3 regions of the Kutzneria kofuensis genome follow, and region 2 is predicted to be linked to each of the others. Evidence: riboswitches for the same ligand, from Rfam matches in the RefSeq annotation. Region 2 holds a riboswitch; each other region holds the start of a gene.

Region 1 (2,253 bases), 5.2 Mb from region 2:
GATCCGGTTCAGGCCGTCACCCGCGCGGCCGGCTTCGGTGCGAGCAGCCGCTCGGCCAGCGGCGCGAACACCAGGCCGATGACCGCCCACAAGATCGCCTGTGCGGCGAGCGAGTAGAAGCGGAAGTCCCACAGAACATCGGCCGGGAAACCCGGATAGACGATCTGGCCGGCCGGGTTGCGCAGCGGCTGCGGCGTCTCGGTCGCCTGCTGGCCGTAATCACGGACGTTCGCCGCGAGTTCGCCCAGCGACGGCAGCAGCGCCATCACGACCCCGATCACCACCACGAAAGCCAGCGATGCCAGCAGCGTCGCGTTCCAGTTGCCGAACCGCTTGGCCAACCGCTTGCCCAGCACCACGGCGCCGATCAGGAACGCCACCGAGCACACCATCATCAGCACGTACAACGCGCCGCGGACACCGATCGTCGCCTGGTGGCCGATCGACGGCGGATTGGCCGGATACTTCACGAACGGCACCAGGTAGATGCCGAGGAAGCCGCCGCCGGCGACCAGCACCGACAGCGTGCGCGGCCGCAGGTTGCCGACCCGGCCCAGGCAGACCGCGTACGCCACGGCGAACAGCGCGCCCATCGCGACGCCGAACAGCACCATGCCGACGCCGATGCCGACGTTGGCCTGGATGGCCCGGCTGAAGATCTCCGGGCCCTCGTCGCCCGCGGGCAGGCCGGCGGCCTTGTCCAGGGCGGCCTGCGCCTCGTCACGCCCGCTCTCGTAGTCGATCGCGGCCTGGATCTGCGGCTCCGCGAAGATCCGGGCGAAGACGAACGCCAACAGTCCGGCGAGGGCGCCGGCCAGCACACCCCGCAGGATGATTCGCTTCTCCATGTTCGGTTGTCCCGCCCCTGGTGATCAGTGGCAGGGGAAGCCGAGGAAGTGGCGCGCGTCGTGCACGAACTCGTGGATGTACATGTTGTCGCCGAACACCGAGGTGGCACCCTGGTCGATGCCGATGAAGTAGTACAGGGCCAGGGCGAGGAGCACGGTGCCGCCCAGCCACAGAATCGCCTTGGGCAGCGGCAGGACGACCGGCGTCGGAACGGCGGTGGTCGCGGGAATGGTGCTCATGGAGCCTCCTTCGGGGATCGTGCGTCCCGTTCGTTCGTGGGGCAGGTGATGGCGTGGTGTCTGGCTCGCCCGCGTCCGAGGACCCGGGCACACAGTGGCGCGACCGCGCCGGAATCCCACCGGCTTACGCACACCATCACTCAGCGCCGCACACTACGGACCCCGATCGGGGCACGTCAATCCGCCGAGCAGGCAGTATGAAATCAGTGTGAAGCAGCGGTCACGACGTTGCGCAGCAGCAGCGCTGTCGTCACCGGACCGACACCTCCCGGCACCGGGGTGATCGCCTCCGCGATCGGCTCCACCGCCTGCGTGTCGACGTCGCCGACGAGGCCGCCGTCCGTCGTCGGGTTGGTGCCGACGTCGATCACCACCGCGCCCGGGCGGATGTGCGCCGCGCCGAGCACGTGCGCGCTGCCGACGCAGGCCACCACGACGTCCGCCCGGCTCGTCTGCACCGCCAGGTCCTTCGTCCGCGAGTGGCACACCGTCACGGTCGCGTTCTCCGCGAGCAGCAGCAGCGCCGCCGGCTTGCCGACCACCGTGCTGCGGCCCACGACCACGACGTCCGCGCCGGCCAGCGTCGTGCCGTGGGCCCGCAGGAGCTCCACCACCGCCTGCGCCGTCGCCGGCGCGAACGCCGGCAGCCCCGCCGCCAGGCGGCCGAGGCTGGTCGGGTTGGCGCCGTCCACGTCCTTGGCCGGGTCGATGTGCACCGCGATGTCGTCGCGGCTGATGCCCGGCGGCAGCGGCGTCTGGCACATCACGCCGTGCACCGTCGGGTCCGCCGACAGCTCCGCCAGACACGGACCAAGCAGCTCCCGCTCGTCGACGACGCGCACCGCGACGCCGACCTTCTCCGCCGTGCGCACGATGGAGCGGACGTACCAGGCCGTCGCCTCGTCGTCGGTGGGGACCACGATCGCCAGCGTCGGGGTCGTGCCGGCGGCCCGCAGCCGGGCCGCGTCGTCGGCGATCCGGGCACGGATGGTGGCGGCCAGCGCGCGGCCGTCGATGAGGGTCATGCCAGCTCCTCGATGAACTTCTCGGCCGCGGCGACCTCGTCGCCGATACGGGCCAGTTCCGCTTCCAGTCGGGCTCGGGCGACTACGTCGGTCATCGACGCCCGGTTCACCGCCACATTCACCGCCGCCGCCTGCATGGC
Region 2 (2,253 bases):
GGCGTTGGTGACGGGTTGCGGGCCGGAGAGGTTGAGGGGGCCGCTGATGTCCTGCTGTTCCAGGGCGAACCGGATGGCGGCGACCTCGTCGGCGAGGGAGATCCACGACAGGTACTGGCGACCGGTGCCCATCCGACCGCCGGCGCCCCAGGCGACCATGGGGCGCAGCTGGCCGAGCAGGCCGCCGGTGGGGGAGAGCACGATTCCGGTGCGCAGCAACACAACCCGTGCGTCGGAGGCCGGCTTGCACGCCTCCTCGCGGTCACGGTCCATCTCGGCCAGGAACCCGGCGCCGGCCGGCGCGGACTCGTCGATGACGCGGTCCCCGGTGTCGCCGTAGTACGCGACGGAGGAGCTGTTGAGCAGCGCGGGAACGCCGTGCGCGGCGACGGCGTCGGCCAGTACCCGGGTCGGAACCACGCGGCTGGAGAGCAGTGCGGCTTTGAACGACGGGGTCCACCGCTCGGCGGTGGTGTCGACCGCGCAGAGGTTGATCACGGCGTCGACCCCGTCCAGCGCCCCGTCGGCGATGACGCCCGCGTCGGGATCCCACGACCGCTCGTCGGCGGCCGCGGCCGGGCGGCGGACCAGCCGGATCACCTCGTGCCCGGCGGCCCGCAGGACCGGCGTCAGCGCGGTCCCGATCACGCCGGACGCGCCGGCCACGACAACGCGCATCGGTCCTCCCAAGGTCGGGTTAACGGCGTTAACTCTAGCGGTGGTCCACCACCCCGGCGCTACAGTGGGCAGCGCAGCTGGTTCGGGCGCCGTGGGCTACACGACGGCGACCGAGGCAAGAGGGAACCCGGTGCGAATCCGGGACTGCCCCGCAGCGGTGAGTGGGAACGACCGCCGTCAGACGGCACTGGGCCACCCGGCCTGGGAAGCGACGGCCAGTAGGAAACCCGGCGAGCGCCGGACCGCCCACGAGTCCGAAGACCTGCCCGCTGTGCATCCCACGACCGTGGGGTGCTGGCCGAGACCTCGCGGGTGGGTCGTCGCTCCAGTCCCGACCGGATGCCGGTCGAGGCCGGTCACGCGCGCGCCCGCGGGTCCACGTGGACTCGCGAAGGAGAGCCCCGTGACCCCGACAAGCACCGCCAGCCGTGCCACCGTGTACGGCTATCCTCGCCAGGGCGCCGACCGCCGGCTGAAGAAGTCGATCGAGTCGTACTGGGCGGGCCGTGTCGACGCCGATGCCCTGCTCGGCACGGCGCGTGAGCTGCGCCGGCAGAACCTGGCCGAGCTGCGCGACGCCGGCATCGACGAGATCCCGAGCAACTATTTCTCGTTCTACGACCATGTCCTGGACACGGCGTGGCTGCTCGGCGCGATCCCCGAGCGGCACCTCGCCGCCGTGCCGGACGCGACGACCCCGGCCGGCCGGCTGGACCGCTACTTCGCCATGGCGCGCGGCACCGCGGACGCGCCGCCGATGGAGATGACCAAGTGGTTCGACACCAACTACCACTACCTCGTGCCGGAGCTCGGGCCGGACACCCGGTTCACGCTGGACGCCGGCAAGCCGCTGGCGGAGTTCGCCGAGGCCCTCGACCAGGGCGTGCGAACCCGGCCGGTGCTCGTCGGCCCGGTCAGCTTCCTGCTGTTGGCCAAGGACCCGACCGGCGCCGACGGCTTCCGGCCGCTGGACCTGCTCGACCGGGTCGTCCCGCTGTACGTGGACCTGCTGCGGCAACTGCGCGCGGCCGGCGCGGAGTGGGTCCAGCTGGACGAGCCGGCGCTCGTCACCGACCAGCCGGCCGACGTGCTGGGCAAGGTCGCCGAGACCTACGCGGCCCTGGCGGCCGAGCCGGCGCGCCCGAAGATCCTCGTCGCCTCCTACTTCGACCGCCTCGGCGACGCGCTGCCGGTGCTGGCGTCCGCGCCGGTCGAGGGCCTGGCGCTGGACTTCACCGGCAACGCCGCGGCCAACCTCGACGGCCTGGCCAAGATCGGCGGCGTCCAGGACAAGCGGCTGGTCGCCGGCGTCGTCAACGGCCGCAACGTCTGGGCCGTTGACCTGGCCGACGCCCTCGGCACGCTGGGCACGCTGCTCGGGCTGGCCGGCTCGGTGGACGTGGCGGCGTCCTGCTCGCTGCTGCACGTGCCGCTCGACGTCACCCTCGACACCGACCTGGACCCGGAGATCGCCGGCTGGCTGTCGTTCGCGCGGCAGAAGCTGGACGAGATCGTCACGCTGCGCCGGGGCCTGACCGAGGGCCGCAACGCCATCAGCAACACCTTGCACGTCAA
Region 3 (2,253 bases), 6.7 Mb from region 2:
CGCCAGCGGCCCGACGTAGTGGGTCTCCAGCTCCAGGCGGATGGTGTCGAAATCGGCGTCCAGCACCGAGGTCTCGCTGGAGATGCCGGCGTTGTTGATCAGGAGGGTGGCGTCGGCGGCGACCTCGGCGGCCGCCTCGATGCTGGCGTGGTCGGTGATGTCGAGGCGCAGCGGGATCGCGCCCTCGATGTCGACGGTCTCCGGGCGGCGCGCGGTGGCGTACACCTTGGCGCCGCGGGAGATGAGCTGTTCGGCGAACTGGCGGCCCAGGCCGCGGTTCGCGCCGGTCACGACGGCAACGGTCTTGGTGAAGTCCATGTCGCCGACGATAGTCTGTTGAGAACGAACGGTGCAATAAGAGCGGCGGTGACCGCTGACACATCTGTCGGTGCCGGGAAGCTGACACGCCGACACAACATGTGGGTGCTTGCGACTGCTCGCCGTCCATGTATTGTGCTCACCGAGCTGGTTCGGCCGCCCCGCCAAGGTGGTCGTCGTAAGAGGGAACCCGGTGCGAATCCGGGACTGCCCCGCAGCGGTGAACGGGAACGACCGCCGTCACGAAGCACTGGACGCACGCGTCCGGGAAGCGACGGCCAGTAGGTGCCGACCAGGCATGCCCGTGAGTCCGAAGACCTGCCCGCTCGCCCGTTCGCACCGTGAACGGGCCCGTGTCCAGGCCCCGAGGGAGGGCGTGGGGACTCCTTGGCGCACGCGCCAACCGTGTCCTCGCGCGCCCGAAGCGGCCCACAGCGTGCGAGGAGTCAAGGCTGTGACGGTCTCCGACCAGACTGTCGTGCGGGTCGACGCCGATCCCCACCCGACGATGCGGGTGCGAAAACGAAGCGGCGCCGTCGAAACCGTCGACGTGAACAAGATCGTGAAGGCGGTCGGCCGCTGCGCGGTCGGCCTGGCCGAGGTGGACCCGCTCCGGGTGGCGACCAAGACGATCAACGGCCTGTACGACGGCGCGACCACCGAGGAGCTGGACCGGCTGTCCATCCAGACGGCCGCCGAGCTCGTGGCCGAGGAGCCCGAGTACTCCAAGCTGGCCGCGCAGCTGCTCGCCGCCTACATCGACAAGGAGGTCCGCGGCCAGGGCATCCACTCGTTCAGCCAGAGCATCGCGCTGGGCCACCGCGAGGGCCTGATCGGCGACGAGACGGCCACGTTCGTGGCCACCCACGCCCGCAAGCTCGACGACGCGATCGACGCCGACGCGGACCGCCGCTTCGAGTACTTCGGACTGCGCACGGTGTACGACCGCTACCTGCTGCGCCATCCCAACACCCGGGCCGTCGTGGAGCGCCCGCAGTACTGGCTGCTGCGCGTGGCCTGCGGCCTGTCGCACACCGCGGGCGAGGCGATCCGCTTCTACCGCCTGATGTCCTCGCTGGCGTACCTGCCGAGCTCGCCGACGCTGTTCAACTCCGGCACCCGGCACACCCAGATGTCGTCCTGCTACCTGCTGGACTCGCCGCGCGACGAGCTCGAGTCGATCTACGAGCGGTACGCGCAGGTGGCGCAGCTGTCCAAGTTCGCCGGCGGCATCGGCGTGCAGTGGTCCCGGGTCCGCTCCCGCGGCGCCCTGATCCGCGGCACCAACGGCCACTCCAACGGCATCGTGCCGTGGCTGCGCACGCTGGACGCCTCGGTGGCGGCGGTCAACCAGGGCGGCCGGCGCAAGGGCGCTGCCTGCGTCTATCTGGAGACGTGGCACCCGGACATCGAGGAGTTCCTGGAGCTGCGCGACAACACCGGCGAGGACGCGCGCCGCACGCACAACCTCAACATCGCCAACTGGATCCCGGACGAGTTCATGCGCCGGGTCGAGGCCGACGCCGAGTGGTCGCTGTTCGACCCGGACGAGACGCCGGAGCTGCCGGACCTGTGGGGCGAGGACTTCGACCGCGCCTACCGCGCCGCCGAGGAAGCGGGCCGGGCCGTGCGCACGGTCAAGGCCCGTGACCTGTACGCGAAGATGATGCGCACGCTGGCGCAGACCGGCAACGGCTGGATGACGTTCAAGGACACGGCCAACCGCACCTGCAACCAGACGGCCGAGCCCGGCAACGTGGTGCACCTGTCCAATCTCTGCACGGAGATCCTGGAGATCACCAGCGACACCGAGACCGCGGTGTGCAACCTCGGCTCGGTCAACCTCGGCGCGCACGTGGCCGGCGACAGCATGGACTGGCCCCGGCTGCGGGAGACCGTCCGCACCGCCGTGACGTTCCTCGACCGCGTGATCGA

The links. A riboswitch is a leader RNA that binds a small molecule or an ion and turns the genes downstream of it on or off. The one in region 2 is predicted to bind cobalamin.
Region 1: another riboswitch for cobalamin. It lies ahead of BJ998_RS29105 (CbtB domain-containing protein); the one in region 2 lies ahead of metE (5-methyltetrahydropteroyltriglutamate--homocysteine S-methyltransferase).
Region 3: another riboswitch for cobalamin. It lies ahead of BJ998_RS35275 (ribonucleoside-diphosphate reductase subunit alpha); the one in region 2 lies ahead of metE (5-methyltetrahydropteroyltriglutamate--homocysteine S-methyltransferase).

The regions. Positions count from the first base shown of each region.
Region 1 covers NZ_JACHIR010000001.1:6,290,605-6,292,857, forward strand. The annotation lists gene BJ998_RS29095 (histidine phosphatase family protein) at 1-90, opposite strand, end outside; gene BJ998_RS29100 (CbtA family protein) at 9-848, opposite strand; gene BJ998_RS29105 (CbtB domain-containing protein) at 873-1,088, opposite strand; cobalamin riboswitch at 1,122-1,241, opposite strand; gene BJ998_RS29110 (bifunctional 5,10-methylenetetrahydrofolate dehydrogenase/5,10-methenyltetrahydrofolate cyclohydrolase) at 1,292-2,113, opposite strand; gene BJ998_RS29115 (cyclodeaminase/cyclohydrolase family protein) at 2,110-2,253, opposite strand, start outside.
Region 2 covers NZ_JACHIR010000001.1:1,072,174-1,074,426, reverse strand. The annotation lists gene BJ998_RS04915 (TIGR01777 family oxidoreductase) at 1-678, opposite strand, end outside; cobalamin riboswitch at 740-962, shown strand; gene metE (5-methyltetrahydropteroyltriglutamate--homocysteine S-methyltransferase) at 1,082-2,253, shown strand, end outside.
Region 3 covers NZ_JACHIR010000001.1:7,725,637-7,727,889, forward strand. The annotation lists gene BJ998_RS35270 (SDR family oxidoreductase) at 1-318, opposite strand, end outside; cobalamin riboswitch at 450-658, shown strand; gene BJ998_RS35275 (ribonucleoside-diphosphate reductase subunit alpha) at 773-2,253, shown strand, end outside.